4 regions of the Holdemania sp. 1001302B_160321_E10 genome follow, and region 1 is predicted to be linked to each of the others. Evidence: predicted binding sites of a transcription regulator. Region 1 holds the regulator's gene; each other region holds the start of a gene.
The links. The regulator Rex, encoded in region 1, represses fermentation and respiration genes when NADH is low (regulators of the CRP and FNR family bind a similar motif). The targets are predictions, from matches to a motif close to GTGAANNNNTTCAC.

Region 1 (7,871 bases):
ATGTAATACCGCGCATGTTGGGAATAGGCGCGATCCAGCCGGCCATCCTCGCCGTAACTGTTGACGATTTCATCCAGATCCCGCGTCAGTTCGACTTTCAAGCCCAGTTTTTCAAGCTGATCCTTCAGTTTGACGGCAATTTTGTAATTTTCTTCATACGCTAACAAGCCGTTTCCATGAACTCCTTTGTCGGTATAGCCATTATCCTGATGCATCGCGCCGGGATCGATCATCACATCGATCCAGTCTTCCGGCTGCGGTTGGGTGCTCACCTGGACAAACACGTAGTTTTTTTGTAAAAACGGTTCTTCTTCCGGGTTGTCGAAAAGATTCTGATCGGCAATCAGCTCGATCTTTTTATTCGTGTTCTCCCGCGTCACTGTGTAGAAGGTATCGCGCAGTTTTTTATCACTGACAAGCTGTTTTTCTTTCAGATCCTGCATGATGAAAACCTGATAAAAGCCTTCGTCCAGATCTTCCAGAGGAATCTGACCGTCGGCGTTTTTTTCCATCATATAAACAAAATCCAAACCGCTGCATACATTGCGCAGAATGACTGTCTTGCCGGCAAAAAGATCCTGACCGCTGCGGTTATAGGTCTCATGATAAAGATTGAGCGTTTCTCCATAGTAAAGATAATCGCCCAACGACAACAGCTGCGCTTCATCAACAATCTGATTTTCAAACAGCTGCCGGGTTTTCTGATTACTCAAACCGCAGACGCCATACGTATCGACTTGTTTTTTCTGGCGTTGATTCAACAACCATTGCCCTCCATACGCGAGTATGCAGCAGGCGATAAAGATGAACAGGAAAGATTTCCAGCGCAGTTTGGAGCCGCGCGGGACATAGCTTGGTTCCACTGTCATGGTTTCCAAAACTCCTTATAACCGGATGTCAACGATATGTTTCGGTTTCTGTTCTTCTTCCGGCGGCAGCGTCATGTAGCTTGGTGCAATCGCTGTGCACAGGTATTCGTGCGGATGATGCGCAATCGGCAGCTGCGTGTCCTCGAACGGAACATACTGAACAGGATAGATATCGTCATAATCAAAGATAAATGGTTTCAATGGACTCTTAAACGTCCATGTCAGATCAAAGCCGATCTTCTTGCTTCCTTCATTAAGTTTCCCATACATCCGGGCGTTGGAAACGAACCAGCGCTTGAGGAACAACGGATTCATGCCCAGGTTGTCAAAGAGAATGATAAACGGCATAATCAGCTGATTCAACATCCGCAGCGGCAGATCCATGGTTTTGCTTGCGGCGCAGTAATCATAAACAAAAACGTCGATGAAAATTCCGTCGCATTCAGTACAGCGGTTGGCTAACAACGTATTGACTTCTTTCAGATACGTTCCTTTTTTCCGGATCTTCATCCCCGGAATTAACGGATTATAGCGTTTATCCGTATCAAAGCATTGAAAGGTATAGCCTTCCGGAAGATCCTGCTTCAAAGCGACGATAAAGCGCTTGTAGTCTTCATAAAGCATGGCGATATCCGCATCGTCATCCCATGGAATAAAGCCCTGATGGCGAACCGCACCTAAGGCGCTGCCGCCGTTGAGGAAATAAGGTATGTTGTATTTCTGGCAAATGCCATCAATCATTTTGAGCATTTCCAAAAGCACCTTATGGACATCGGCAACTGTGATCTCGTTGCCGTTTTCATCTGTTTTTAATACGTATTTTTTCATGTCATCACATCCTACGCTCTATTATAAGAGAATTGAAGATCAACCTCAAGTTTTTTTAGTTTGTACGCAACGAAAGGGTCTGATTCTCAAAGGCTATGTCATAAATATACAGCCATTCAGGCTCCATGCATCTTTTATTTGGATATTTGTCATGCTTTCCCCAATTATTTCTAATTTGGCATTTAACTTTCAGTTTACCCTTGAAATGACAATTCAAAAGAGTTAACATTAATTTGAAAGACAAACTCAATAAAGTATTTTTACAAAGTTCTGTTTTTTATGAGGCTTTTTCTGATTTTCCGCAATATTAAAGTAGAGGAGGTTTTTATTGCGATGGAAAATACGAAGAAACTTCATAACAACGATCCCCTGCAACCGCTGACGCTCTGTCTGGATTCCGCTCAAATCCGTCAGCTTCTGGCCACCATTGATTTCCGAGAAAACGACGTCTTCCGCCACACCTTCGGCTCTGAGGATGAAATATCCAGAAAGATCCGGATCGCTTATTTCTCCGATCTCTTTCTCTGCCGGTTAGTCCGAACTTCGATGATGAATACCGAGCCTGTAAAAAATCATCGCGGCGAGAAAGGGATTCGATTTGATTTACTGATTAAAGCTGAAGATGAACGAGGAACCCTCCTTGTAATCAATCTTGAGATGCAGAACTATCAGATGAGTGATTCATTGGCAATGCGTTCGCAGGGATATCTGTCCCGCATCGTTGCCGATCAGCTCTGTGTCGGTGATCTGTATGAGTTTAATCCGGTCGTTCAGGTCATGCTTACCAACCATGTCCCGCAACTCCAAAAGAATGACGGTTATCTGCATGATTATCGTTATACGAAAGAAGAAAAGGCAATTCCTTTACCGGACGGGCGATGCCGGATTCTTTGGGTGGAAATGGATAAGCTGGAAGCGCTGGAAAAGAAACCAGTGGAAGAATGGAGGCTGTCGGAGAAAATACACTACACGGTTCGGTTCAGTCACGTTGCAGAAAAACAGAAGTGGATTCAGGAATTATCAGAAAAGGAGGAAATCATTCAAATGATGGAAGAGAAGAAAATGGATTTTTTAAGAGACACCAATTTGGCGCTGGCCCGGATGCGGGCCAGGTTTGACGAACGGGATGAACAGGTGGTTTATGAAAAAGGAATTGCACAAGGAAGAATAGAAGGTCAGAAAATGTTGGTTAAGCTTGTGCTGAAACAGCGGATAGAGTTGACCGAGCAGGAAGAAAAACAAATCGAAGAACTTGACGGAGAAACACTTTTTGACCTTATTCAAAGCTTAGATGCAATTCATACACCGGAAGATTTTCAAAGACAAATCCATGAAAAAGCGAATCAAAATGTTCAAATAAAGCAAGCCGTTCTTCATCGTTAACTTTGGAAATATTAAAATGAAAAAGAGTTAAATATCCAAACGACGTTTAACTCTTTTTCATTTGTCAGTTCATCTTCAGTAAAATTAAATTGAATTGCTGAGTTGATTGAAGGAAAACTCAATCAGAACAATAAGTTCTTCGGGGTGCGGGCAAACGGGATCACATCGCGGATATTCTGCATTCCGGTAACATACATGATGAATCGTTCAAAGCCCAGACCAAAGCCCGCATGCTGGCAGCCGCCATAGCGGCGCAGATCCAGATACCACTGCAGTCCGTCTTCATGAACACCCATTTCCTTCATTCGGCTCTGCAGCACTTCCAGCCGTTCTTCACGCTGAGAACCGCCGACCAGTTCACCGACTGCCGGCACCAGCAAATCGCAGGCTGCCACAGTTTTCCCGTCATCGTTCATCCGCATATAGAACGCTTTGATATCCTTCGGATAATTGATCAGGAAGACCGGACCTTTTACAACTTCTTCGCACAGATAGCGCTCATGCTCCGTGTTGAGATCCATTCCCCAGGAAACCGGGTTTTCAAACTTTTTCCTGGCTTTCAACAGATGATCGATCGCTTCGGTGTATGGCATCCGGACGAATTCGCTGTTCAGCACATGATTCAGCCGTTCCAATAACGTGTTGTCAATAAACTGGTTGAAGAATTTCATTTCTTCCGGACAGTTGTCCATGACGTACTGAATGCAGTATTTGATCATATCTTCAATCAGATCCATATCATCTTCCAGATCCGCGAACGCAATTTCCGGTTCGACCATCCAGAATTCAGAAGCATGGGTCGTTGTGTTGGAGTTTTCCGCACGGAAGGTCGGGCCAAAGGTGTAAACATCACGGAAAGCCATCGCAAACGCTTCCGCCTGCAGCTGACCGGAAACTGTAAGGTTTGCTTTCTTGCCGAAGAAGTCCTCTTCGTAGTTGCCATCCTCACGGGTAGTGACGGTAAAGACCTCGCCTGCGCCTTCTGCGTCGTTGCCTGTGATGATCGGGGCGTTGACATAAACAAAACCCTGATCCTGGAAAAATTCATGGATCGCCATCGCCAGGACCGAGCGGACGCGGAAAACCGCGTTAAAGGTGTTGCTGCGCGGACGCAGATGTCCGATCTCGCGCAGATACTCAAACGAATGCCGTTTCTTCTGCAGCGGATAGGTGTTGTCGCAGGCGCCTTCCAAAATCACTTCTGTAACCTGCAGCTCAAACGGCTGCTTTGCCTGCGGCGTCAGCACGACTTTTCCCGTGACGGTCAGCGCCGTGCCGGTCAGATATTTGGACACGTCCTGAAAGTTGGCCAGATCGGAAGAATAAACCAGCTGGGCGTTGCGGAAATACGTTCCGTCGTTCAGCTCGATAAACCCGATGGAGCCGTTGTTGCGGTTGGTTCTGACCCATCCCTGCAGCTGGGCATACTCGATCTGATCGGTTTCCATGGTGCTGCCGGAACAGGCCATCTCGTAAAGTTCTCTGACGGTCATGAATGTAAGCATACTTTTCTCCTTTTGTTTGTTTATGAATAAAAAAACGTTCCTGATCAAGGAACGTTCAACAACGTGGTGCCATCCTCATTTACCCGGATGATCGCAAAATCATCGGGCCTCAGGGTGCGTTAACGCCGCCGACGGGATCGTCTACTGTCAGTTCTCCGATCCGGCTCCCAGAGTGTTCCGCATTCCCTGACTGAACTCCGGCTTTCACCCTGCCCGGCTCGCTGTGCTTCAGTAATAGGATCGTTCTCTTTTCGCTGCCTTCTACTTTTTCATATTGTTGGTTTCAAAAACCAGTTCCTGGATCGTGGATACAACGTCGATCGGCTTGACCAGAACTCCCTTGGGAACCTGGAAATGCTCATGCGAGAAATCAACAATCCCGGTAATGCCGCATTCGATCAAACGATCGGCTGCGTCCTGAACATTCGACGAAACGCACAGGATCGCGATTCGACAACCTTCTGGAATCTTATCCTTCATTTCATCAACGTGGTAAACCGGAATCGGCGTCTTCCCGACAGACTCCGGACGGATGTCAAAGGCACATACAATCTCGCCGACAACATGGTTCCAGCGATTGTAATTCATTAAAGCTTTCCCAAGGTTGCCTGCTCCGACAAGAATAATCTTCTCATCGAATCCCATGCCCAACTGCTCGTTGAATATTTCAATCAGGCGGTCAACGTCATAGCCATAACCTTGCTTCCCCAGCGATCCCAGGAATGAGAAATCCCGGCGGATCGTCGTGGACTCAATAGCCACATATTCCGAAAGCTCCTTGGACATGATCCGGGTTACGCCGGAATTTTTGAGTTTGCGTAAAGCTTTCAGATAGATTGGATAACGCTGCAGTGTAGCCTTAGGGACTGACTTTGTTGGCATACTATCAACCCCTTCTGCATTATTCTAGCACACTTGTTTTAAATTGTGAATGATTTAATGAATTGAACTTGTTTCAATTTCCATCGACGGGTTCGCGGCGATGTCCAACGAGCCGTTTAAACCGTGCGTATACGCCGTCCATCCCGCGGCGCCAATCATCGCGGCATTGTCCGTGCAGCACCATAACGGCGGAATCGTCAGATGAACCTCCGGCGTTTCCTGAATCATCTCCGAGATTTTCTCACGCAGGCGCGAATTGGCCGCCACGCCGCCTGCCAGCACAACCTGCTTCGGTTTAAATTCCCTGACCGCCTGCATCGTCTTTTTCAGCAGCGTGTCCAGCGCCGCTTCCTGGAAAGCGTAGGAAAGGTCTTCCTTGTTCAGCTCCTCACCTTTTTTACTTTCCCGGTCGATCAGCTGCAGGACCGCTGATTTTAGACCGCTGAAGGAGAAATCAAGCGGTTTTTCCGTCTTTGGCTTCGGCAAGGTGTAATGCGGATGTCCCAGTTTCGCCATTTTATCAATGACCGGGCCGCCCGGATATCCGGTTCCCATCACCCGGGAAACCTTGTCGTAAGCCTCGCCGATCGCGTCGTCCTGCGTTGTGCCGAGGATTTCAAATGACCATTCATCCTTCATCCAGACCAGCTCGGTATGACCGCCGGACACCACCAGCGCAATCATCGGGAACCGCAGTTCGTCGACGAAGCGGTTGGCATAGATGTGCCCGATGATGTGATGCAGCGGGATCAGTGGCTTATCGTAATACCAGGCCAGGGTTTTCGCAGCCTGGACGCCGACGTGCAGCGAGCCGACCAGGCCGGGTCCCTGCGTTACCGCGATCGCCAAAATATCATCCATTGTTACTTCAGCCTGAACCAGCGCTTCTTCGATCACAACGGAAATATTTTCAACATGGATCCGCGAAGCGACCTCCGGCACAACGCCGCCGTATTTTTTATGGACGTTAATCTGTGAAGAAACGATGTTGGAACAGATTTTACAGCCATCCTCCACCACCGCGGCGGCTGTTTCATCACAGCTGGACTCAATCGCCAGGATTAAATTCCGTTTCATAAATTCCCTCCTATTGGTTTCATCATCAAATACGCATCTTCATGATTATCCTGATAATAACCTTTCCGGATATTGATAATTTCAAAACCATATTTTTTGTAACAGGTCAAAGCTGGAGCGTTGCTGACGCGAACCTCCAGCGAAATCATTTCACAGCCATTCTCTGCGGCGCAGTTGATCATGTGGTCCATCAGCCGCGAAGCCCAATGCTGACGGCGGTAAGGAAGATCCACGCCGATTGTCGTGATCTGCGCCTGATCGAACGTCGTCCAGACGCCGGCATAGCCGACAATCGTTCCTGCTTCGTTTTCAGCCACAAATAAATGAGAGTATGGGTTTTCCTTTAACTCATATTCATAGCTTTCCCGCGGCCAGGGCGAACTAAACAACCGCAGCTCCATTTCGCAGACAATTTCTAAATCGTCCAGCGTCATTTCCCGGATCATGCTTTTTTTACCAGATAGTCGTCGGCCGATTTCAGGTACTCCGGCACTAACAGATGAACGTTCTCAACCTTCTGCCATTGCGGCCGCGCAAGGAGGAAAGCTTCTGCCAGATCGGGATAACAATCTTCCAACCCCAACAGGGAACAATCGCCGACCAGTTCTAAATCGCCGGCTTCTTCAATCCGCGCCTGAATCTCGCTGAGCGGCAGCACTTCTTCTTTACCGATCAGTTTCCCCTTCTCAATGAATCCAAAATAAGCACGCTGGCTGCGGGCGTCCAGCAGTATGCCAGCTTTCTCTTTTCCAGCCCCAATCAGTTCCAACGTCGGCAGCGCATACAGTGGTAAATGCGCCGTAGAGCATAACACTTTGGCGACCGTCATCGCGATCCGCACGCCGGTGTAGCTGCCCGGTCCTTTTGTCACTACGACTTCGTTGATCGCCTTCGGCGTCAAATGACATTCCTCAAGCAATGCGGTTAACTGCGGAAAGATCATTTCCGACTGTCGCTTCCAGGAAGACAGGCAGCGTTTGCCAATGAGCTGATCATTCTCAATCAAAGCCAGCACCAGAAACTTACTGCTGGTATCCATACATAAAGTAATCATTTTAATGCCTCCATCAATTCGACATACTTTTCATTTCCGGTTTCCAAAACGATCTGGCGACGATTCTCGCCTAAGCGACGCAGCGTAATCCGCAGCGGTTCCGTTTGATCCAGGTCTTCCATATATTCCGGCCATTCGATAACCGTCAGGCCCTCGCCGTCGATCATTTCCTCAAAACCCAGTTCCTGATGCGTCCCTTCCAGACGATAGGCGTCAAAATGATACAATGGCAAACGGCCTTGATAAATCTTCAATATCGTAAAAGTAGGACTG
Region 2 (7,871 bases), on a different contig from region 1:
AAGTTGATCCATAACAGATGCACCGGTATCAGCGGAACACCCAGATTCCATCCCGGAATCAGAGATATACAGGAAGCGCCGAAGATTGTCAGCACTTCGCCGATGTTGCTCGACAACAGGAATTGAACGTCCTTGCGGATGTTATCGTAAATTCCGCGGCCCTGACGCACGGCATGAATGATCGTCGCAAAATTGTCGTCAGTCAGCACCATGTCCGCCGCACCCTTGGCGACATCCGTACCGGTAATGCCCATCGCACAGCCGATATCCGCCGCTTTTAACGCCGGCGAATCGTTGACGCCATCGCCCGTCATCGCAACGACATGCCCTTTGTCCTGCCATGCCTTGACAATCCGCACCTTATGCTCCGGGGCTACCCGGGCATACACGGAAATCTGTTCGATCTGAACTTTTAGTTCTTCATCGCTCATCGCGCTCAGCTCAGGGCCGGAAATGGCCTTCTGGCCGGGTTCGAGAATTCCTAAATTCTTCGCGATCGCTGTCGCCGTGACAACATGGTCGCCGGTGATCATGATCGTCCGGATGCCGCCATGCTTCGCCTGCGCAATCGCATCGCGGACTTCGTCGCGCGGCGGGTCGATCATGCCGCACAAGCCGACAAACGTCAGATGATTCTCAACATTTTCACTGTCCAGATTTTCCGGAATCGCATCCCAACGCCGCACCGCGACCGCCAGCACCCGCAGCGCATCTTTCGCCATCGTCTCGTTGGCTTCCTCCGCCGCCGCTTTGCCCGCGAAATTCTCACACCGGCCTAACACGATATCCGGTCCGCCTTTGGTAATCGCCAGAATCCCCTCGTCCGTCTGATAGAACACGGTCATCATCTTCCGGGAAGAATCAAAGGCCAGTTCCTCGCTGCGGACATACGTCTTCGCCAGTTCCGGCTTGGTTTCGCCCATTTTATAGCTGGCTTCCACCAGCGCGGTTTCCGTCGGGTCGCCGATCATTTTCAGTTTCCCCGCTTCCGGAATCACTTCGCCATCCGAGCACAGCGTGAACCAGCGCATTAATTCTTTTACGTCATCTCCGGCAGTTTCCGCTTTAAAATCCTGAATGCCCGCTTCCGGCAGATAAGTCTTCACGACCGTCATTTTGTTCTGCGTCAGCGTACCGGTTTTATCCGAACAGACGATGCTCGCCGAACCCAGCGTTTCGACCGCCGGCAGTTTCCGGACAATCGCGTTGCATTTGACCATCTTGTTGACGCCCAGCGCCAAAACGATCGTCACGACAGTGGCCAGTCCCTCCGGAATCGCCGCCACGGCCAGCGCTACTGCGGTCTTAAATGCTTCCAGCACGCCCATACCGCTGAACATTTCCATACCAAAGACGACGGCGCAGATCACTAAGCAAAGCATGCCGATCGTTTTGGAAATCTGCGCCAGCTTGTTCTGCAGCGGTGTGGTTTCCTTGCCGCTGTTCATCAACATGCCGGCGATCTTGCCGACTTCGTTTTCCATGCCGATCGCCGTGACGACCATCGTGCCCCGGCCATAGGTAACCACCGTGCTGGAGAACGCCATGTTCTTGCGGTCGCCTAGCGGAACATCGTCCTGCCCCAGCGCTTCGCTGGTCTTATTGACCGGCACCGATTCGCCGGTCAGCGCTGATTCGTCGATCTGTAAATTAAAGGATTCCACAATCCGGCCGTCGCTGGGAATAAAATCGCCCGCTTCCAGCAGCACAACGTCCCCGACGGTCAGCTCCCGGGACGGAATCACTCTTTTCTGTCCCCCGCGGATAACCTTCGCCTGCGGCGCGCTCATCTTCTTCAGCGCTTCCAGCGATTTCTCCGCGTTATTTTCCTGCACGACGCCCAGTATTGCGTTGAACAGCACAACGATCACAATGATCAAGCTGTCGATCCACTCGCCCGGATCCACAATAATGGAAATCAGTGCCGCCAAGATCAAAACGATGATCAGCGGATCGGTAAACTGCAATAAGAAACGTTTCAGCAAAGAATCCTTCTTGACTTCCTGCAGTTCGTTATACCCATATCGTTCTGTCCGTTCCTTTACTTGTTGCTCGGTAAGCCCGGCACTCAGATCGCTGCCTAATTCCTCGATCACTTCCTGCGCGGTTTGACTGGTTTTCATCTACATCTTCCTCCTTCGCTGCCTTCACAAAAAAAGGCAAGCCTACCTTCAAAACCTGAAGATAACGGTCTTGCCCATCATTTCTGATTGCTGCATCCGGATCTGTAAGAACAGATCGTGATGACGAATACAGCACGCATCGCTGCGCAGCTACTCCCCATTGATCCAATGGCAAGCGTAATATATCATTCAGTTGAAGAACTGTCAAGCATTCATCTTCCAGAATTAGACATTTAAACACAAGTGTAGCCCAATTCATTTTCTGTTTGCGGCCAGGAGCTCTTTGATCAGGCTGATCAGATTTTTAAAGTCTGTTTTGCGCATCCATCTTCCAGCAGATCGGATTTTTGACCTCAATCTTATTGTAACCGGAAAACAGAAACTTATCATCTTGAAAATTCATATTTTCAGCACGTTCTTCGCTGGACAGGCCTTCCTTCTTCGCAGTACAATGAGATTAAACAAGGGTGAACCATATTCATAAAAGCAGAAAGGGCGGAGACATCATGGAAAGAATATATGCCGTAGTTCAGGGACAGGTCCAGGGCGTGGGCTTTCGATGGTTTGTCCAGTCGCTGGCCAATTCGCTGCAAATTACAGGCTGGATCCGCAACATGGAAAACGGGATGGTGGAAATGGAGCTGCAGGGCGAAACCGCAGCTTTGCATCAACTGCTGAGCCGGATCCGCAGGGGCGACCGGTTTATCCAGGTCGAAAACCTCAGTTGCAAGCCGATCCCTACTCAATTAAAAGAAAAACGGTTTACCGTTCGTTATTGACTTGGAAATTCATGAAGCTTTATTCTGGATGCCCGACTTGCGGCATCTTTTTATTTTTACAGGCCGCCCGCACTTAAGCCTCCTGCAGCATCCTCCGCCGCAGTCTGACGCATCGCGAATGCGATTGTTCCTCACGCAATCCAGACAGAAAAAGGTCCGCGCTTACAGGCGAACCTTTTTCATGGCTTAATTCAATTCCTGCCGTGAAGATTCTCGTTACGTGAAGATTCTCGTTATAAATTCGACTGATCGTTATCCACGGAATACATCAAGCTTGTATAGTTCTCATATAAGAACCGGTACAACTCGAAATTCTGTTCCGACAAAGCCACCGCGTTGTTGGTCGCAATGCTGTACTGTTCGGAAATCGCACCCCAGGTATTTCGTCCGATGATCCCGTCGGCCGTTAAGCCCACGCGGGTCTGGAACGCCCGCACCGCCGCTTCCGTCGCCGCACCAAAGATCCCGTCGACGACCAGCTGATTGGAATTGCCCCAGCCCTGATTGATTACATTCAGCGCCATCTGCATGATGCTGACATTCTCACCGCGGCTGCCTAAGCGCAGCGACGTTCCCGGATAGGCCGGAATCTTCTGTGAGAGCGGCGGGACGATCGACTGCGTTTCCCGATACGCCCGCACCAGGGTATCCCAGGTCTGCCGGCCCACGATGCCGTCCGGCGTTAAGCCTGCCAGCCGCTGAAATGCCACGACAGCATTGCGGGTCGAAGCGCCGAAGCTGCTGTCGATCTTCACCGTCGGCACGCGCGAGGTAAACAGCGCGATCTTCTGCAGGTAAAACTGAATTTCCTGCACATAGACATTGCGGTCGCCCTGACGCAGCGCTCTTCCCGGATAGACGCCCGGCAGCCGGTCCTCAACACCTTCAGAACTCAGTTCGGCCAGCTTTTTCACCGCTACATAGATATAGGAAATTTTATACCACGTCGCTTTGCCGACAATGCCGTCCGCCGTCAGCGAGAACTGACGCTGAAACGCCCTGACCGCATTTTCCGTACCTTCCCCGAAAATGCCGTCGATCGGATAGGTCGGCGGAATGTTCGGATAGTTCACGGCAATCCGGTTCAGCTGATTCTGGATGATCGCCACGCTGTCGCTGCGCACGCCGCGCTGCAGATTCAAGCCCGGGAACGATCCGGTAACCCCTTCGATCCGGCTTGTGTCAATCAATTCAATATCGTCGCCATAATAATATTGCAGGATTTCGAAAGCGTTGAGCCCCTTGTTCGCCTGATCGACGGTGCCCCATTGCTTTAAGCCTTTGCACCATACCTGCCGGCCGTCGCAATATTCCGCATAATACGGATTGACCGTGTTTACCTTGCGGATATATTCGTTGAAAATATCGTCGACGATCTTGCTGATGCTGGTAAAAATATCCCGGCCATACACGAAATACTGATCGAACGCCGTGCTGTTGGTGATATCGAACGAATAACCGCGGCTGCGGTACCATTCGGTATACACACGGTTCAAGCACAGTGAAATCTGACAGTAGATATTCGCGCGCAGACTCTGTTCCGGCCAGGTCGGATAAATTTCGCTGGACGCTACATTCTTAATGTAGTCCTTGAAGGTTACCGTCACATTCTGGGCATTGGATGTCGGCCGGCCCAGATGCACGGTTACATATTTCGGGATAATCGGATAATCCAGAATGTACGGCGCGATTGATTCCTCGGCATCGCCCGCGGCAACACTCTCGTTAAAGCCGCAGCAGCCCCCGCGCGAGCAGCCGCAGGAACGGGCCATGGAACGGGTCAGGGCATGTTCGGGAATCTCGATGAATTCCTCAAACTGCGGGGCCAGTTCCTCGTCGGCATTGAGCAGGTCCACCTGCAGCAGCGCTTCCTCCTGCGCAAAAATCTGAACGTTGCGGAATGTCCGGTCCGCAAATCCGGCCTTGGACACCGTTACATGCACCTGCGCGTACGGGGTTGTCTGGTTGTCGGGATTCAAGCTCAACTCGCGGTCGGGCGCTTCGATTCGAATTACCGGACTCTTCCCGTTCGCTCCGCTGCTTAACCGCAGGTTGATGGTCTGATCTTCGTTAGTCACCAAGATCGCCGCGCCTTCGATCGGCAGTGCTTGCTGAGCGACGGTTACTTCTACGATTAAAGTACCATATTGCATCGCTGTCACCTCCACTGCTACGATATGCGGCGGCGGCTTTTTCAGCTGGGCAGGCCGTCGGAATTCTGTCGATTTTTGAAGAATTTTGATGTAAGCGGTACCGGAAAAACATTTTTCCAATGTAACCGTTTACTTGTGAAAAAGTTGTCATAAGCCTATTGCAACGTCCATTTCGACATGCTATAATCACACCCGTAAAGACAAGTGAAACAATTCACAACAAGGAGGATATTCTGATGGAAGAAACACTTAGCCCGGCTCAGGCGGAAGTCAATCAATTAGTTGAAAACGGCTTGAAAGCCCTGGATGACTTTTTAAAGCTGGATCAGGACCAGGTCGACTACATCGTCGCCAAATGTTCGGTCGCAGCCCTGGATAAACACGGCGAATTAGCCAAACTGGCGATTGAGGAAACCAAGCGCGGCGTCTTTGAAGACAAGGCCACCAAGAATCTGTTCGCCTGCGAATATGTTGTCAACCATATGCGGCATCTGAAATCGGTCGGCGTCATCAAGGAAGACGAGGTTCAGGGATTAACCTATGTCGCCGAACCAGTCGGCGTCGTCGCCGGCGTCACCCCGGTCACCAATCCGACGTCCACCGCAATTTTCAAGAGTTTGATCTGTCTGAAGACGAGAAACCCGATCATCTTCGGTTTCCATCCGAATGCCCAGCAGTGCTCCGTTGCGGCCGCCAAGGTCGTCTATGAAGCGGCGGTCAAAGCAGGCGCGCCGAAAAACTGCATTCAGTGGATCGAACATCCGAGCATGGAAGCAACCTCGGCGCTGATGAATCATCCGGGCGTCGCAACGATCCTGGCTACCGGCGGCAACGCGATGGTCAAGGCGGCGTACAGCTGCGGCAAGCCGGCCCTGGGCGTCGGCGCGGGCAACGTTCCGGCTTACATTGAAACGACCGCCGATATCAAGCAGGCCGTCAACGACATCGCGCTGTCCAAAGCGTTTGACAACGGCATGATCTGCGCATCGGAACAAGCCGTCATCGTCGACAAGGAAATCTATGACGACGTCAAGGATCAGTTCAAAAATTACAATGTCCACTATGCAAATAAGAAAGAAAAAGAAATGCTCGAGCAGTACATGTTCGGCGTCAAGGCCTTCACCAAAAATGTCGGCGCAGCCAAGCTGAATCCGGATATTGTTGGCAAGTCCGCCGCCTGGATCGCCGAGCGGGCCGGCTTCACCGTCAATCCGCGCACCAGCATCATCATCGTCGAATGCAAGGAAGTCGGACCGAACGAACCGCTGACCCGCGAGAAATTATCGCCGGTGCTGGCCATGCTGAAAGCGGAAGCGGTCGAAGATGGGTTCGATAAGGCGGAAGCGATGGTCATGTTCAACGGCATCGGTCACAGCGCCGCCATCCACACTGCCAACGCGGATTTGGCGAAGCGCTTCGGCGAACGGATCAAAGCCTGCCGGATCATCTGGAATTCACCGAGCACCTTCGGCGGCATCGGCAACGTCTACAACTCCTTTATCCCATCCCTGACCCTGGGCTGCGGCTCTTACGGCCACAACTCCGTATCGGATAACGTCAGCGCCGTCAACCTGCTGAACATCAAGAAGATCGGAAAGAGGAGAAACAATATGCAGTGGTTTAAAGTGCCGTCCAAGATCTATTTTGAAAGAGATTCCATCGAATATCTCCACAGCATGCGGGACGTGGAGCGGGTCTTCATCGTTACCGACCGCTCGATGGTCGATCTGGGCTATGTCACCCGCGTTACCGATCAGCTGGAACAGCGCCGCAACAAGGTTCAGGTTCAGCTGTTCTGCGACGTCGAACCGGATCCGTCCATCCAGACCGTCAAGAAGGGCCTGAGCCTGATGCAGGCGTTCCGGCCAGATACGATCATCGCGATCGGCGGCGGTTCCTCGATGGACGCGGCGAAGGGCATGTGGTTATTCTACGAACAGCCGGACGTCAACTTTGACGATCTGAAGCAGAAGTTCATGGACATCCGCAAGCGGGCCTTCCGCTATCCGGAACTGGGCAAAAAGTCCAAGCTGGTCTGCATCCCGACGACTTCCGGCACCGGTTCAGAAGTAACGCCGTTCGCCGTCATTACCGATAAAGAGGAAAACAAGAAATACCCGCTGACCGACTACTCCCTGACGCCGACTGTCGCGATCGTCGACCCGGCGCTGACGATGAGTCTGCCGGCTTCGATTACCGCCGACACCGGCATGGACGTGCTGACGCATGCCACAGAAGCCTATGTTTCCACGCTGGCCTCCGACTTCACCGATGGTCTGGCGCTGCAGGCGATCAAGATGGTCTTCGAATATCTGCCGCGGGCGGTTGCCAACGGCAAGAATGACCCGGAAGCGCGCGAAAAGATGCATAACGCCGCAACCTTAGCGGGCATGGCCTTCGCCAACGCATTCTTAGGCATGAACCATTCTCTGGCGCACAAGATCGGCGCTGAATTCCACGTGCCGCACGGCCGCGCCAACGCGATCTTACTGCCATACGTCATCCGCTATAACGGAACCAAGCCGGAAAAGCCGGGCGTCTGGCCGAAATACAACTATTACAAAGCCGATGAGAAATACGCGGAACTGGCCCGCTTGATCGGCTTGAAGTTCAACACGGTTGAAGAAGGCGTCGTCGCTTACGCCAAAGCCTGCGCGGATCTGGGCGCGGACTGCGGCATCAAGATGAGCTTCAAGGAACAGGGGCTGGATGCGAAGGCCTGGGACGCCGCGAAGGAAAAGATCGCTTATCTGGCTTACGAGGACCAGTGCTCCCCAGCCAATCCGCGCGTGCCGATGGTCAATGATATGATCGAC
Region 3 (7,871 bases), on a different contig from region 1:
GCCATTTTTCAGCAAACCGACGGAATGCTTGTCTCCCGCGGCAACCGCGATCACATCTTTCCATGCTTCAACTTCCAGCCGGCCGTATTCCTTATCGCCTTCGGCGCTCACCGTGCCATCGCTGCCAAGCAGCAGGACGTGCTCTGCGGAAGCAGCGGCCATCGTGATGTTCGACGGCGTCTTCGCCGGACAGACGCCGGTTTTGCCCGGGATGCAGTCAAGGCCTCCGGACTTGTTTATAATCAACAACGTATCGCCGCTGATCACGACATTCTGCACGTCGGTGAGGGAGGATACATCCGCGCTGCTGCCGGCGGTCAGAACTTTTCCTTCCCGGGTAATGCCGACGCTGATATCTCCGCCCGCGGCGATTTTCGCAACGTCCTTCCATTCAGAAACTTCACATTGTTTAGCGCTGTTGTCGCCAGTGCAGACAACAGTCCCGTCTTTTTTTAATCCCAGCGTGTGATTTTCACCTGCCGCAATGGCCGTGATCCCGCTCCATTCGCCGACTTCGGTCTGATGCTGCCGGGAACTGCCGGCCGCGACGACCATGCCGTTTTTCTTCAAGCCGACGCTGTGCCGTGCTCCCGCCTTGATGGAGGTGATGTTCGCCCAGCTGCCGACGTCAAGCTGACCTTCGTCGTTGCTGCCCTGGCCTTTCACCGTCCCGTCGGTATTCAGCACTAGCGTGAACTCCTCGCCCGCCGCAATCCGATTTTCCGCGGTCATGATGTTGGTGACGTTCTCCTTTTTTCCGCCACTCAAGCTGTTCAGCGCCAGAATCAGAAGCAGCACGCCTAATCCGATCCCCACAGCCGCGCCGATCAGTTGAGTCTGTTTCTTCTTTTTGACGCTGGCCGGTCCGGGTTTCGGCCGGGCTGTACCGGCGGCATGCGGCGATACCGGGGATTCTTTAACAACGTTCAGCGGTTTGGTCTTCTCCAGATCTTTCACAGCCGGAATGACGCGCGTCTGACCCAGCTTTTCCTGCGGCGGAATCGGCTCATTGATCAGCGGGGGGGCAGGCACTTCCTCCTCCGGCTTCTTCATAAATGGAATATCCAGTGTTTCATGCAGATCCTTTTCCGGAAGCTTCACCGCTTCGTTGCGGACCATCTCATCCAGACTGACATTGAAGCATTCCGCTAATAAGATCAGATGATCCACATCCGGAATCGCTCTTCCGTTCTCCCATGCCATATAATCCAGAACCGAAACCTGCGCTTTCTCGGCGACAGTCTGTTGTGAAAACCCGTTATATTTTCTTAGCTGTGTTAATTTTTCAGGCAGCTTATTCATGTCCAGCACTCCTTTCCTCTGTTGTGATATAAAAAGGGCCATAAAAATCCATTAATATCATCCCTGTTTTCACTCCGATTGTCAACCGCTGTGGACCGCAAAGTCCGTTTTTACCGGGGATTTCCTGTCAAATTTTTATTTTTTTCCACAAAAAAGCGCAAAAAAAAGCGACTTTGGAAAAGCCGCTTTCTTTATGCCTTTGACTTTCGCTCTTACAGTTCAGCGAAGTATTTGATTGTACGAACCATCTGGCTTGTGTAGCTGTTCTCGTTATCGTACCAGGAAACAACCTGAACCTGATAAGTATCGTCGTCAATCTTGGTAACCATGGTCTGTGTTGCATCGAACAGAGAACCATAAGTGATACCGATGATATCGCTGGAAACCAGTTCTTCTTCCGTATATCCGAAAGACGGGTTGGAAGCAGCCTTCATCGCAGCGTTGATGCCTTCTTTCGTAACATCTTTGCCCTTAACAACCGCAACCAGCAGCGTTGTGGAGCCTGTCGGAACCGGTACACGCTGAGCAGAGCCGATCAGCTTGCCGTTCAGTTCCGGGATAACCAGACCGATTGCTTTGGCAGCGCCGGTGCTGTTTGGAACGATGTTGATCGCAGCCGCGCGAGCACGACGCAGATCACCTTTACGCTGAGGGCCGTCCAGAGTCATCTGATCGCCTGTGTAAGCATGAACTGTCGTCATGATGCCGCTGACGATCGGAGCGTATTTGTTCAATGTGTTCGCCATTGGAGCTAAGCAGTTCGTGGTGCAGGAAGCCGCGGAAATTACGGTGTCTTCCTTTGTCAGAACGCCTTCGTTAACGCCGAAGACAACCGTCGGCAGATCGTTTCCGGCAGGAGCGGAAATGACGACTTTCTTCGCGCCGGCTTCGATATGAGCGGAAGCCTTTGCCTTCGATGTATAGAAGCCTGTGCATTCCAGAACGACGTCAACGCCCAGTTCTCCCCAAGGCAGTTCTTTCGCGTCAGCCTTCGCATAGATTTCGATTTCGTGTCCGTCGACAACGATCGAAGATTCCTTCGCTTCAACTGTATGTCCTGTGAAAGGGCCCTGAGCTGAATCATATTTCAACAGATGAGCTAACATTCTAGGGCTTGTCAGATCGTTGATGGCTACAACTTCATAACCTTCGGCTACAAACATCTGGCGGAAAGCAAGACGTCCGATGCGTCCAAAACCATTAATCGCAACTTTTACTGTCATTTTATAGACCTCCTTATGACACGACTTAATTATAGTGTTTAAGGCATAAAATGTCAATTGTGAATGACTTCACTTGACGGTTTTACAATTTTTTTTCATCGAGGTATTGATCCGCTGAATTCTGGCATACTGTAAAAGGAAAGGAGTCTTCTCCATGACCTTAATTCCTACGATTATTGAACAGTCCGCCCGCAGCGAACGGGCTTACGATCTGATCTCCTGTCTGTTGAAGGAGCGGATCATTTTATTGACCTCGCCGATTGACGACACGGTATCCGGCAGCCTGTGCGCGCAGCTGTTATACCTGGCCTCGCGTTCGTCTCAGGATATCCAGCTGTATATTAATTCCCCCGGCGGCAGCGTCAGCGCCGGGCTGGCGATTTACGATACGATGCGGCTGATCCGCTGCGACGTATCGACGATCTGCATGGGCATGGCTGCCAGTATGGCCGCCGTCCTGTTAGCCGGAGGAACCCGCGGCAAGCGCTATGCCCTGCCCAACAGTGAGATCATGATTCACCAGCCCCTGGGCGGCGTCCAGGGACAGGCCGCCGACGTCAAGATTGCCGCCGAGCATATCCTGCAGATCCGCCAGCGCTTAAATACACTGTTAGCCGGCGACACCGGCCGCAGTCTGCGGGAAATCAGCGAAGACAGCGACCGCGACCGCTACTTCAGCGCCGAAGAGGCAAAGAATTACGGTTTGATCGACGATCTGGTGCATAAACAAAAATAGCGCTGCGAAGATTGCACGAATTTCCAATCCCCGTTTCCCATCCACCGAGCTCTTAAATCGCCCGCAGGTTCTCTGCGGACGTTTTTTTTATGTTATGGCCGGTTCTTGCCGCTTCCTTCAATCCGACTGATTTCCGCCTGTTTTCCCATCGTTTGAATTCAAGGCGAGTGAAGTGAAACTTTGCCGCTCAAGACCGGTTTGCCCACCCTCAGTCTGCCCGTTTTTTTATCCGCCCCCTGCCGCTCCCGAAAATTCGCTGTCCGCGCTGACCCCGCGCTGGTTTTTGCCCCGGGGTTATGCTATCCTTATATTATTAAATGAGAATCAAACTCGCACGGATATCGAAAATGAGGCAAACCGATCATGGAAAAAAATACAGTTAAATTACGCGAAGCCTTTGAACAATTAGTGGACGCCGTCTTTCTTTGCCGGGATTGGCCGGCATTGAAGGAAGCGTTGAGCGAAGCGCTGATCTGCCGCGGGCTCTATCCGGACATGATTGCCGGCCGCGACGATCTGCTTTTGTCGTTAAACCGCTACTATAAACAGACCCTCCCGCCTGTGCAGATCCGCTGGATCAGTCTGGAAGTCCTGCGCGAACAGCCCCATCTCTGCGCCCTGTTCGCCGCCTTTGAGCTGGACTATCCCGACGGGAAGACCGCCTGTCTGCAGCTGCGGGCAACGTTGGAAGAACTACCCCGGCCCGTCTATGTGCGGCTGGACCTCGATCTGCCTGCCTCGCGGGTCTTCTCGCCGCAGCCGCAACTTTTCACTGCCCATCCGCGGCTGTTCACAATGGCGGAACCGGCGCTGCAGGCGGAGATGGCCGGTGTGTATCTGGAAGCCAACATGCCGTTGTTTTATATCAGTTCCCCGCTGCTGAAGCAACTCGGATTCACCTACGAAGAATTCTATGCTCATTGTCGGAATCAGCTTGATCTGATCCTGGTTCCCGACGATGTCGGAACGATGAAAACCCAATGTGAAGACGCGTTTCAGCATGGCGATGAATTTCAGATGCCTCTGCGGTTTGTGCGCAGGGACAGAACGGCTTTGTGGCGGCAATGTCAGGGCTACCGCTTTCTGACAGATCAGGGCCGCATTGCGATCCTGCTTCGATTTGCCGATATCCACGCTGTGAAAGAACGTCAGGCTGAATTGGAGACGCAGATTCGTCAGCTGCGCCAACGCAACGATGAGATGGCGATGTTAACGGACAATCTGCCGGGTGGAATCTGCCTGCTTCAGCTCGACGACGCGCAGACCCTGCTTTACGGCAACCGCCGGTTTTATCAGCTGCTTCAGACTTCGGAAGATGAAATCCGTCAGCGTTATCAAAACGAATGGATCCGGATGGTTCATCCCGATGACCGAAACGCCGTTTTAGCCCAGATCAAAGAAGCCTTCACCGCCGGCTTGCCCGGCTTGCACTATCAGCTGCGGGTTCCGACAAAAACCGGCATTTTATTTCTGATGGTCTATGCTTCTTTCGCGCTGACCGGCAGCGTCCAGACGATCAACTGCGTTGTGCTCGACATCACCGAGGGCAAGCAGCGGGAAATGAATATCGCGATCAACGAGCAGAGGATGACGAAAGCTCTTGAACAGGTCGGCTGCGTGCTGTTTGATTATGACTTTAAAACCAATCAGATTCTCGGTACGCCGCAAGCCTGCGCCCGCTACAATTTTCCAGACACCGCCGTCAATCCGGAATATTTTATCGACCGCGGACTGATCCTGCCGCCCTTCGGGGAATCTTTCCTCGCGATGATTCACCGGCTGCGTCAGGGAGAGGAACGCGTAAGCTGCATTATTAAAAACCGCAATCAGGACAACATCGTGCACTGGTCGCAGCTAACGCTGGTCACGCTGCCCGACGAGTTTGGGCAGACGGAACAGGCCGTCGGCATCATTGAAGACATCACGCTGCAGAAAGATGCCGAACTGGCTTACGCCAAGGAGCAGCAGTACCGCAAGGCCATCGCGGCCGGCGCCTGTCTGATGATTGAGATCAATCTGTGCGACAATCTTGTGGAAAAAATCAGCGGCGACTGGGGCTTTTTGATCGACGACGCGCTGCGGACGCCTTACGATCAGTTCCAGCGCCGCATCGCCCGGCAGCAGATCCATCCCGACGACCGTCCGACGTTTCTTTCGACGTTCAGCCGGGACGCTTTGAAAGCCGCGTTTAATCAGGAACAGCGGGAAATCACGCTGCAATATCGCCGGTTGTCGGAAAAACGCCAGATGGTATGGGTGGAAACGACTGCGCATATCATTCAGGATCCGGCGACCCAGCATCTGAAGGTGTTGTTTTTTATCCGCGATATTGATAAAGAAAAGAAACATGAGCTGATCCTGCAATATCAATCCCAGCGGGATTCGCTGACCGGCTTATTGAACAAAGGCTCCTCTGAAGCTCAGATTCAGTCGGTGCTGGAAAACGATCCCCAGGCAATGCACGCGCTGTTGGTTCTGGATATCGACGAGTTTAAAAAAATTAACGATACCTTCGGCCATCTCTATGGTGATCAGGTGCTTTCCCGAATTGCCCGGCAGATCCGCGAGGTTTTCCGCGGCGATGATGTTTTGGGCCGGATCGGCGGCGATGAATTCGCGATTCTGATGAAAAACTGCAAGACGGAACAGATCGTACGGGAAAAAGCAGGACAGCTGTGTCAAAAGCTGGCGGCGTTGTTTGACGACAGCGTTTCCTGCAGCATCGGCGTTTCTTTCTATGCCAAGGACGGAACTTATTTCTATCAGCTCTACCAGAACGCAGACATCGCGCTCTATCAATCCAAACGTCAGGGCAAGAATCAGGTGCAGTTTTACCTGCCTTCGATGAAGCAGGAAAGCTGGACGGTCAACAGTACCGAAATCGACGAGCTGCGCACGGAAATGCCGGTGATCGCAGCAGCGCCGGGGCTGGAAGAACATCTGACCTCGCAGCTGCTTGAGGAATTAAACGACGTGATCTATGTCAGCGATCCAAAGACTTACGAATTGTTATTCATCAACCGGACGATCAAAGAAGATCTCAATATCATCGACGACTACATCGGCAAGAAATGTTATAAGGTGCTGCAGGGCCGCGATACGCCGTGTCCGTTCTGCACCAACGACAAGCTGAAATTCAACGAATATTATGTCTGGGAGCATACCAACGAGCTGATGAACCGGGATTTCATCGTCAAAGATAAATTGATCCAGTGGCAGGGCCGGACTGCGCGGATGGAATTTGCGATGGATATCGCTGAACACAATCATTTAAGCAAGGAACTGTCATTGCAGCTGGAGCGCGGCAACGCGCTGCTTGAACATGTGCGCCAGATCGTCGACGCGGATTCCGTCAGTCTGGCGATAGAGGAAAGCCTGACCGGTATCGGCCGCTATTACGCGGCGGAGCGGGTCGTGCTCAGCTTTTTGCAGGAAACGCCTCCGGTTTACGAGTGGATGAAGACGCCGCTGCCTTCGTTCAAGGAAGTCTGGAACAATCTGGCGGAAGTGCTGCTGGAACCGGGGTACACCTATTTTCATGCGCACGACGCCTATGTCTTAGTGGATATCGACGCCTTGAAGAGTCAGAACGCCGAACTGGTGCGCACGTTTTTACGGCTGGGTGTGCGGTCGCTGCTTGCGGTGCCGCTGCTTTCCCAGGAGAAGATTATCGGCTGCTGCGCCATCGTCAATCCGTCGGCGCAGGGACAGGATTTAAGCTTTGCGGAATCGCTGATCGCCTTTTTGGTCAGTGAACTGCTTAAATATCAGGCGGTGGAACAGCTGCGGTTTATGAGCTATCACGATCCGCTGACGGGGCTGGGCAACCGCAACCGGTATGTCGAGCAGCTCCAGCATTGGCAGCGGCATCCCTTATCGCAGGCGGGCGTTCTGGTCTGCGACGTCAACGGGCTGAAGCAGCTCAACGAGCTGTATGGGCATCACTATGGCGATCAGGTCCTGATCGAACTGGCGCGGATTCTGAATCTGCATGCCCGGCCGGAGCAGTTATTCCGCTTAGGCGGCGACGAATTCATTGCTGTCTACGAGAATATTTCGCACGCGGAATTCCAGCAGCGGCTGGCCCGGCTGAAAAACGCGTTTACGATCATTGTCAACGGCGTGTCAATGGGCAGCAGCTGGAGCGGGGACGAGCCGGACGTCAGCGCCTTAATGAATCATGCCGATCAGCTGATGTATATCGCCAAGCAGAATTATTATAAAACGACTTACAATCTGTCCAAGCATTACCGGCCGGAGACCTATCAACAGCTGATGGAGGCGCTCAAAGAAAACCGGTTCACCGTCTATATCCAGCCAAAAGCCGACTTGGAAAGCGGACGGATCCTGGGTGGGGAAGCCTTGATCCGCTATCTGCATCCGCAGATGGGTGTGATTCCGCCCGCGCGCTTTGTCCCGGTGCTGGAAAACGAACATCTGATTCGGGTCATTGATTTGTTTGTCCTCGACGAGGTCTGCCAGATGCAGCAGCGCCGGCAGCGGCAGAGCCGGAATGCCGCGGTGTTGTCGTTAAATTTCTCACGCCTGACCTTGTTGGAAGAAAACATGGCGCTGGAGGTGGAGAAAATTTTATCGCGCTATGATTTCGA
Region 4 (7,871 bases), on a different contig from region 1:
ACGGCAGATCAAACGAAGCCGGAAACATCCCGGCCGTGTGCCGCCGAAGGAAGAATCTGACTGAAGTGCGGATTCTTTTCGTATTTTTTCATTTCAAGCGGTTGTAGCCGCAGTCAGTTCACCGGAGTTTCACTTGCGTTTAAATGAATTTTCAGTATAATAAAGATGCACCTAAATTTTTATCATTTTCGCAAGAAAACAGGCGAAGGAGGAATTGAACTTGACAGCTGAAAATAAAAATGAGCCGAAAACCGTCAAACCCAAAGGACGGAAAAAACGGAGCATGCTTGCAAAGTTCATCAGTCTGGTCGTAATCTGTTTTTCCCTGTTTATGCTTTACGGCGTAGTTAAGGAAATCTTAACGACGATGGAATTGAAGCAACAGATCTCCCGAGTTGAGGAAGAACTGAAAACACTCCAGGAAGAAAATAAATATCTGACACTGCAGCGGGATAAACTTGAAGATCCTGCTTACGTACAAAGCTATGCGCGGGGAAGCTTTATGCTTTCCAAGGAAGGCGAACAGATTTTCTATCTGCCGTCGGACGATAAGAAATAGCCAGGAAATACGCAATCACAGCCGGGTCTTGAAGACCCGGTTTTTTTGTTTTCCACCGCCTGGATCCCGTTGCGCCTGAAAGAATGATGTAGGATTACCTGAAAAACAAAGGAAAAATAAGCGATTTCCAGAGGTTAAATCCTTATAAATCAACTATTTTTCATACAACGACACGTTACGCGGGATTTCGACAAACCCCAACCCCTATAATGACGCTGTCAAGGTAAAGAAAGTGAGTGAATAAGGATGAAGGGTCCGGGAATCAACGATTATTTAAGAATACTTCAACAGAAGAAGCAGGAGGCGCATGATCGAGGGGAGAAATGGATAGAAATTAGTTCCAAAGAGCTGCATCAGGAGGTGTCGCCGGAACATGCGACAATGCCGACCTGTTGTCAGGCAATTTACAAACTGTTGTATCAGGGTGATGAAATTCTGCAGCGGCCGAAGGGACAGACCGGTTTTGGTTCGCATTTGCGCGTGCGGTATTACGTCGATAATCTGAATGACCGGGAAGCGATGTTCCCGCCGAAAAAACGCGGCCGGCCAGCCAAGAGCGAGGAACAGAAACGCCGCGACCGAATGCTGAAAAGCAGCCGGAATACGGAAGATCTGCGGCGGATTTTAGCGGCCTGGCTGAATGAACGCGGCTGGCAGACCACAGAGTTTCCCAACAAGATTCAGGCGGAAAAAGACGGAATTACCTGGATTATCGAAGTGCAGGGAACGCATCGCGGCCGCCGGCAGCCTCTGCCGGTGAAGATCAACGCGATTCTGAAAGACATCAGTGAGGATACGGCCAGTTCCGTTCGATACAGCGTCGCTTTTAACGATTCTTCAGTGTACCGCAAGCAATGGAGCGAGATTCCGAAGGTGGTCAAAAACAAGCTGAATGTCAGCGTCATTCTGGCGGATAAAAGCGGGAATATTCAGGAAGTCAAATAATCGTCAGTTCAGGACTGAGCGAACCTCCTTTAAAACAAAACGAAGAAAGATCCGGGATCAGAAAACGGATCTTTTTCTATGAAATCGAGAAAATTCGTGCATATTTCCAGGAAATGGATGAAAAAGTAGACTTTACCTGACGATTGAAATATAATTAGAATTACTGGAAAAACCTCTCATTTTTGACATAATCAGGACTGGTGCATAAAGTCTACTTTTTGAGACAGACAGGGAAAGACAGGTGAATGGCATGGAAGTTTTCGGAATCAACAGCGCGATTGAGCATATTCTGATCTTTTTAAAAAATGAAGTGAACGCCGCGGAGCTGACGGATTTACGAAAACCGGCTTATCAGGAATCGCTGCTTGCGGTGCTGATCGAATGTCCGCTCGGTTTATATCGCCTGGAAACCTGGCAGGAAGTCTTCCGCTGGCTGAACTGGACGTTGGTCTTTTCGGATTATGATGAATTGAAAGCGGCTTTGGAAAGCGCGCAGAGGAAAATGGAAAACTAAGAACTGCGGGCGCGGTTCTTTCTTTTACTTCTTGCGGGAAACCGAAGCGGCAAGCATAAACTGAAACTGGCTGTCCAAACGCCAAAGCAATCCAACCGCCAGCGGTCAAACTGATCGGCGTTGTTGGATTGATAAGAAAAGGAGGCTCGCCATGATCATTCAAAACCTGCGTTCAGGCCGGGAAAACGAAATTCTGAGACTGTATGAAGCTGTCGGCTGGACGGCCTATTTAAGTCAGCCGGAACGGATAAAACCCGCTTTCGATCACTCGCTCTGCGTGCTTGAACTCTGCGATGAACAAGACCGGCTGATGGGGTTTGTGCGGGCGGTGGGCGATGGTGAAACAATCCTCTATATTCAGGATCTGATCGTCGACCCGTCGATTCAGAATCAGGGATGGGGAACTCTGCTTTTAAAAACCATGTCGGACAGATACCCGCAAGTCCGTCAGAAAATCCTGCTGAGCGACGACGTTGCAGAAACGCTGCGCTTTTATCGTCGGCTGGGCTGGCAGCCGGTAACGGAGCTGCATTGTCAGGCTTTGATCAAAATCATTCGTTAGCAGAACGTCGTAAATTCGAAGATTAATAACTCAATAATCCGTTATTAATTTCCTTTCGTTATGAAAGAAAGCTGCGAAGCAACAGGTTTTAGTAAATTGTGTATAATTTGTGAAAAATTTCTTGATTCTCCGGCTTAAATTGATTACTATAAAAACGCAAAAGCATTTGCAAAGGAGAGAATGAAATGAAAAAATTAGTTGCTCTTACTCTTGCCAGCTTGATGCTTCTGGCGGGCTGCTCCAGCACGCCGAAGAACGACGGCAATGAGGCAACACCGACTCCGGAAGCGGCAGCGACAGAAGCTGATGTTATCGTCGTAGGCGCCGGCGGAGCGGGCATGACAGCGGCGATTGAAGCTGTAAACGCAGGCAAGTCGGTTATCGTGATCGAAAAGGCAGCGATGACTGGCGGCAACACCACGCGTTCTACCGGCGGCATGAACGCGGCGAATACACCGGAACAGGATCTGCTTGACTTCGCGGAAGACGCGGGCGTCGAAAAGATGCTGGCGAGCGCGAAGGAAAACTATCCGGATTTAGCGGAGCTGACAGCCACGGTTGAAAAGCAGTATGAAGAATACAAAGCCAATCCGACAGGTTACTTTGATACCGAAGAGCTGTTTATGCTGGATACGCTGGTCGGCGGCAAGAACCTGAACGATCACGCTTTAGTTGAAGTTCTGGCGAATGAAGCGAAGAACGGCATTGAATGGTTAAAGACAATCGACGCGAACCTGTCGCAGGTCGGCAGCTTCGGCGGCGCGAGCGTCAAGCGGATTCACAAGCCGGTCAACGACGAAGGCAAGACAGTCGCAGTGGGTTCTTACCTGGTTCCGAAGCTGACAAAAGCAGCGGAAGACAAAGGCGTTCAGTTTGTAATGGAAACGGCGGCGACGGAATTAGTCGTTACTGACGGCAAGGTTACCGGCGTTAAGGCTGGCGATACGACGTATACCGGCAAAGCAGTTATTCTGGCGACCGGCGGTTTTGCGGCGAATACGGAAATGGTTCTGAAATACAAGCCAGATTATAAAGGCTTTGTCTGTACGAATGCTCCGGGCATGACGGGCGACGGCATCGTGATGGCAACGGCCATCGGCGCAGATACCGTGGATATGGAACAGATCCAGATCCATCCGACAGTTTCTCAGGAAACCAGCGCGTTGATCACAGAAGGTCTGCGCGGCGACGGTGCGATTCTGGTCAACAGCGAAGGCAAGCGTTTCTTTGACGAAGTCGGCACGCGTGATGCGGTATCGGCAGCGGAAGTTGCGCAGCCGGGCGGATTTGCATGGCTGATCGTCGACAACAAGATGGTCGAAGCTTCCAGCGTTATCGCGGGATACATCAAGCAGGGCCTGACGGTGGAAGGCGCCGACGTTGAAGCGTTAGCGGCGGCAATGGGCGTTGACGGCGCGGCGTTAGTTGAAACAATGGACAAGTGGAATGCCTGCGTCGAAGCCGGCAAGGATGAAGAATTCGGCCGGACCAGCTTCGCGAACAAGCTGGACGAAGGTCCTTACTATGCGATCAAAGTGGCTCCGGGCGTTCACCACACGATGGGCGGTCTGAAGATCAACACAAACACGGAAGTTCTGGATGCTTCCGGCAATCCGATTCCGGGTCTGTTCGCAGCGGGCGAAGTCACCGGCGGCGTGCATGGCGCTAACCGTTTAGGCGGCAACGCGGTGGCGGATATTATCGTCTTCGGACGGATCGCCGGCCAGCAGGCGGCGGCTTACGCAAACTAAGCAAGATTAACAATATCGAAGAAAGAGCGGATGTTCAGGCATGAATGTCCGTTTTTTTATGAATTTACCGTTAAAATAGGAAGTTTGAATTCTTTGTTTCATTTATTTTCTTTTGATGAATGCTATTTTTGAACTGGAAAGTTGATCGCGGACTGGTATAATGATAGAGAAAAGCTTAGCTTGCTAACTGTTGATAAAGGAAACTAAGTATGTGGAGGGGGAATGGGAATCTGTTATGGAACTCTTGAAGAAATACTTGAAACCGCTGCTGAAAGAGATGTCGATCAGCTTTTTGATGAAGACGCTGGGGGCGCTGGCGGTTTTGCTTCTGCCGTATCTGTTGGCGTATGTGATTGATACGATCGTGCCGACGAAGGACATTCAGCGGATTGTAGTTTACGGTCTGATCATGATCGCCGTGTCCATCGCGGGCTGGATTTTTGACATTAAGGCCAATCGGCTTGCCTCGCGCGTAGCCCGGGACGCCACGATTCACATCCGGCATGATCTGTTTGAAAAAACGATCCGACTGTCGTGCCGCAAGGGGGATGAATTTACGATTCCATCGCTGGAAAGCCGTCTGACCAGCGACACCTACAATGTCCATCGGATGATCGGCATGATTCAGCGAATGGGCGTCCGCGCGCCGATCCTGCTGATCGGGGGAATTGTGATCACGCTGATAATGGAGCCGGTGCTGGCGCTGGTGATGCTGGCGACGCTGCCGTTTATCACGCTTTTGGTTTACTCCAAAGCGACCAAGGGTATTCCGATGTTTACCAAGGTTCAGCGGGCACAGGACCGGATGATTTCCGTCGTGCGGGAAAACGCCCAGGGCATTCGCGTGATCAAGGCACTGTCCAAAGCGGATCATGAAAAAAAGCGTTATGAAACAGTCAATATGGGACTGGCGAACGAAGAACTCAAAGCCAATACCCGGATGGCCGCGATCAATCCGCTGATGAACCTGTTTATGAACCTTGGACTGGTCGGCGTCATTCTCGTCGGTGCGTGGCGGGTCAACGGGGGACTAAGTGAAACCGGCAAGATCATCGCCTTCACCAATTACTTTACGATCATTACCAACGCGATGATGTCGATCAGCCGAATCTTCGTCATGGTCTCCAAGGGCATCGCCAGCGCAAACCGGATTGAGGAAGTGCTTCAGGCCCACGATGAAATGGAAATCATCGCCGACGATTCTCCGCTCAATGACAAGATCGTTGAATTTGATCATGTCAATTTCTCCTATCTTGGCGTAAAGGATAACGTCGAGGACATCACGTTTGAATTGAAAAAAGGCCAGACGCTGGGGATTATCGGCGCAACCGGTTCCGGCAAGTCGACGATTCTGCAGCTGCTGATGCGCTTTTACGACGCAGACAGCGGCACGATCCGGATTCACGGCCGCGATATCCGCAGCTATGATCCGAAGGATCTGCGGAAGGAATACGGCATCGTCATGCAGAACGATTTCATCTTTCAGGATTCCGTGCGCGAAAACATCGCTTTCGGCCGACCGATCGACGACGAGCTGCTGGATGAAGCGACGCAGATTGCTCAGGCCCGGCCATTTATCAAGAGTCTGACCGATGAATTTGATTATAAGCTGAACTCCAAAGGCACCAACCTTTCCGGCGGCCAGCGCCAGCGGATATTCTTATCCCGAGCGTTTGTCAACAATCCGAAGATTCTGCTGCTGGACGATTCCAGCTCGGCGCTGGATTATGAAACCGACGCCCGGCTGCGCAAGGCAATCAATACGCACTTTGCCGATACGGCCAAGGTGATCGTTGCCCAGCGGGTTTCCAGCATCATGCACGCGGATGAGATTCTCGTGCTGGATCAGGGAAAAATCGTGGCCCGCGGAACACATGACGAGCTGATGCAGACCAGTGAGATTTACTCGTCAATCAGCGACAGCCAGATGGGAGGTGCGCTGCTTGAATAGAAAAGCGACAATCCGACGGTTGATCGGATATTTAAAGGAATCTCAGTTTCTGCTTTTACTGGCATGTGTGACGACGATCGTCGCCAACGTGCTCGCATTGTACGGCCCGAAGCTGACCGGCGTCGCGATCGACGCAATCGGCGGTCCGGGACAAGTTAATTTTGACAAGGTTCTCTATTACTGCGTTCTGATGATCCTTTTCTATGTTATATCCAGCGTGCTGACCTACATCCTGCAGATCATTCTGCTGCAGGTATCAAAGAAGATCACGCACCGGATGCGCAGGCAGGTGTTCGAGCATCTGCTGGAGCTGCCGGTCAGTTATTTTGACCGCAACCAGACCGGCGATATCGTATCCAAAATTTCCTATGATATCGACACAATCAACACCTCGCTGTCCAGCGATATTCTGCAGCTGGTCACCGGGGTGATCACGGTTGTCGGCTCGTTGTTGATGATGTTGTCCATCGCGCCAATATTGGTGCTGGTCTTTGTCATCACCGTCCCGATCACGCTGGTGTTTGCACGCTATCGGATGATTAAAGTCAAGCCGCTGTTCCGCCGGCGTTCCCGCAAGCTGGGTGAGCTGAACGGTTTTACGGAAGAAATGTTGTCAGGCAACAAGACGATCAAGGCGTATGGTCAGGAAGATACGATCATCACGAAGTATGACAGCCGCAATGAGGACGCCAGCCAGGCCTACTACACCGCGGACTATGAGGGTAGTATTATGGGGCCTTCCGTCAACTTCGTCAACAACCTCTCGCTTTCCTTAATCAGTATGTTCGGCGCGATTCTGTTTCTTCTGGGCAAAATCACGATCGGCAACATTTCCTCGTTTGTCATGTATTCGCGGAAGTTCTCCGGTCCGATCAATGAAACAGCCAACATCATCACAGAGCTGCAGACCGCGGCGGCTGCGGCGGAGCGGGTGTTCCGGCTGCTGGATGAGCCATCGGAAATTCCGGACGCTCCGGACGCCAAGGTTCTGATCGACACGAAGGGGATGGTTGATATTGATCATGTCAAATTCGGATACACACCGGAAAAAGAAATTATCCATGATTTGCGTCTGCATGCCGACCCGGGCCAGCTGGTTGCGATCGTCGGTCCGACCGGCGCGGGCAAGACGACGATTATCAATCTGCTGATGCGTTTCTACGACGTCAATGAAGGCGTGATCTCGGTCGACGGCTATCCGATCCGCAATCTGACCCGCGACAGTCTGCGCAAGGCGTTTACGATGGTGCTGCAGGATACCTGGCTGTTCCAGGGCACAATTGAGGAAAACGTCGCGTATGCCCGCGAAGACGCGACACTGGAGGAAGTGATCGCGGTCTGTAAGAAGGCGCATATCCATGACTTTGTGGAAACGCTGCCGCAGGGCTATCAGACCGTGCTGACCGATGACGGCGTGAATATTTCCAAGGGCCAGAAGCAGCTGTTGACGATTGCCCGGGCAATGCTGTCCAACGCACGGATGTTGATCCTGGACGAAGCCACCTCCAACGTCGATTCCCGCACGGAAATGGCGATTCAGGACGCGATGCTGGAACTGATGAAGGGACGCACCTGCTTTGTCATCGCGC

Region 2: the regulator Rex is predicted to act here: its motif matches at 5,260-5,273, upstream of adhE (bifunctional acetaldehyde-CoA/alcohol dehydrogenase).
Region 3: the regulator Rex is predicted to act here: its motif matches at 2,585-2,598, upstream of gap (type I glyceraldehyde-3-phosphate dehydrogenase).
Region 4: the regulator Rex is predicted to act here: its motif matches at 2,690-2,703, upstream of I2D94_RS02240 (flavocytochrome c).

The regions. Positions count from the first base shown of each region.
Region 1 is NZ_JADNEM010000009.1:556-8,426, reverse strand. Features, by position in the region: gene I2D94_RS06965 (N-acetylmuramoyl-L-alanine amidase) at 1-869, opposite strand, end outside; gene I2D94_RS06960 (phosphorylcholine transferase LicD) at 885-1,697, opposite strand; gene I2D94_RS06955 (hypothetical protein) at 1,944-2,156, opposite strand; gene I2D94_RS06950 (hypothetical protein) at 2,244-3,080, shown strand; gene asnS (asparagine--tRNA ligase) at 3,203-4,585, opposite strand; gene I2D94_RS06940 (redox-sensing transcriptional repressor Rex) at 4,847-5,467, opposite strand; gene tsaD (tRNA (adenosine(37)-N6)-threonylcarbamoyltransferase complex transferase subunit TsaD) at 5,522-6,544, opposite strand; gene rimI (ribosomal protein S18-alanine N-acetyltransferase) at 6,541-6,990, opposite strand; gene tsaB (tRNA (adenosine(37)-N6)-threonylcarbamoyltransferase complex dimerization subunit type 1 TsaB) at 6,987-7,598, opposite strand; gene tsaE (tRNA (adenosine(37)-N6)-threonylcarbamoyltransferase complex ATPase subunit type 1 TsaE) at 7,595-7,871, opposite strand, start outside.
Region 2 is NZ_JADNEM010000007.1:108,834-116,704, reverse strand. Features, by position in the region: gene I2D94_RS06055 (calcium-translocating P-type ATPase, PMCA-type) at 1-2,123, opposite strand, end outside; gene I2D94_RS06050 (acylphosphatase) at 2,630-2,902, shown strand; gene I2D94_RS06045 (peptidoglycan-binding protein) at 3,136-5,055, opposite strand; gene adhE (bifunctional acetaldehyde-CoA/alcohol dehydrogenase) at 5,292-7,871, shown strand, end outside.
Region 3 is NZ_JADNEM010000020.1:36,980-44,850, reverse strand. Features, by position in the region: gene I2D94_RS12485 (helix-turn-helix domain-containing protein) at 1-1,302, opposite strand, end outside; gene gap (type I glyceraldehyde-3-phosphate dehydrogenase) at 1,515-2,525, opposite strand; gene I2D94_RS12475 (ATP-dependent Clp protease proteolytic subunit) at 2,680-3,261, shown strand; gene I2D94_RS12470 (GGDEF and EAL domain-containing protein) at 3,625-7,871, shown strand, end outside.
Region 4 is NZ_JADNEM010000003.1:2,305-10,175, reverse strand. Features, by position in the region: gene yabQ (spore cortex biosynthesis protein YabQ) at 1-64, shown strand, start outside; gene I2D94_RS02260 (septum formation initiator family protein) at 221-559, shown strand; gene I2D94_RS02255 (AT hook domain-containing protein) at 806-1,504, shown strand; gene I2D94_RS02250 (hypothetical protein) at 1,755-2,018, shown strand; gene I2D94_RS02245 (GNAT family N-acetyltransferase) at 2,170-2,580, shown strand; gene I2D94_RS02240 (flavocytochrome c) at 2,766-4,331, shown strand; gene I2D94_RS02235 (ABC transporter ATP-binding protein) at 4,567-6,282, shown strand; gene I2D94_RS02230 (ABC transporter ATP-binding protein) at 6,275-7,871, shown strand, end outside.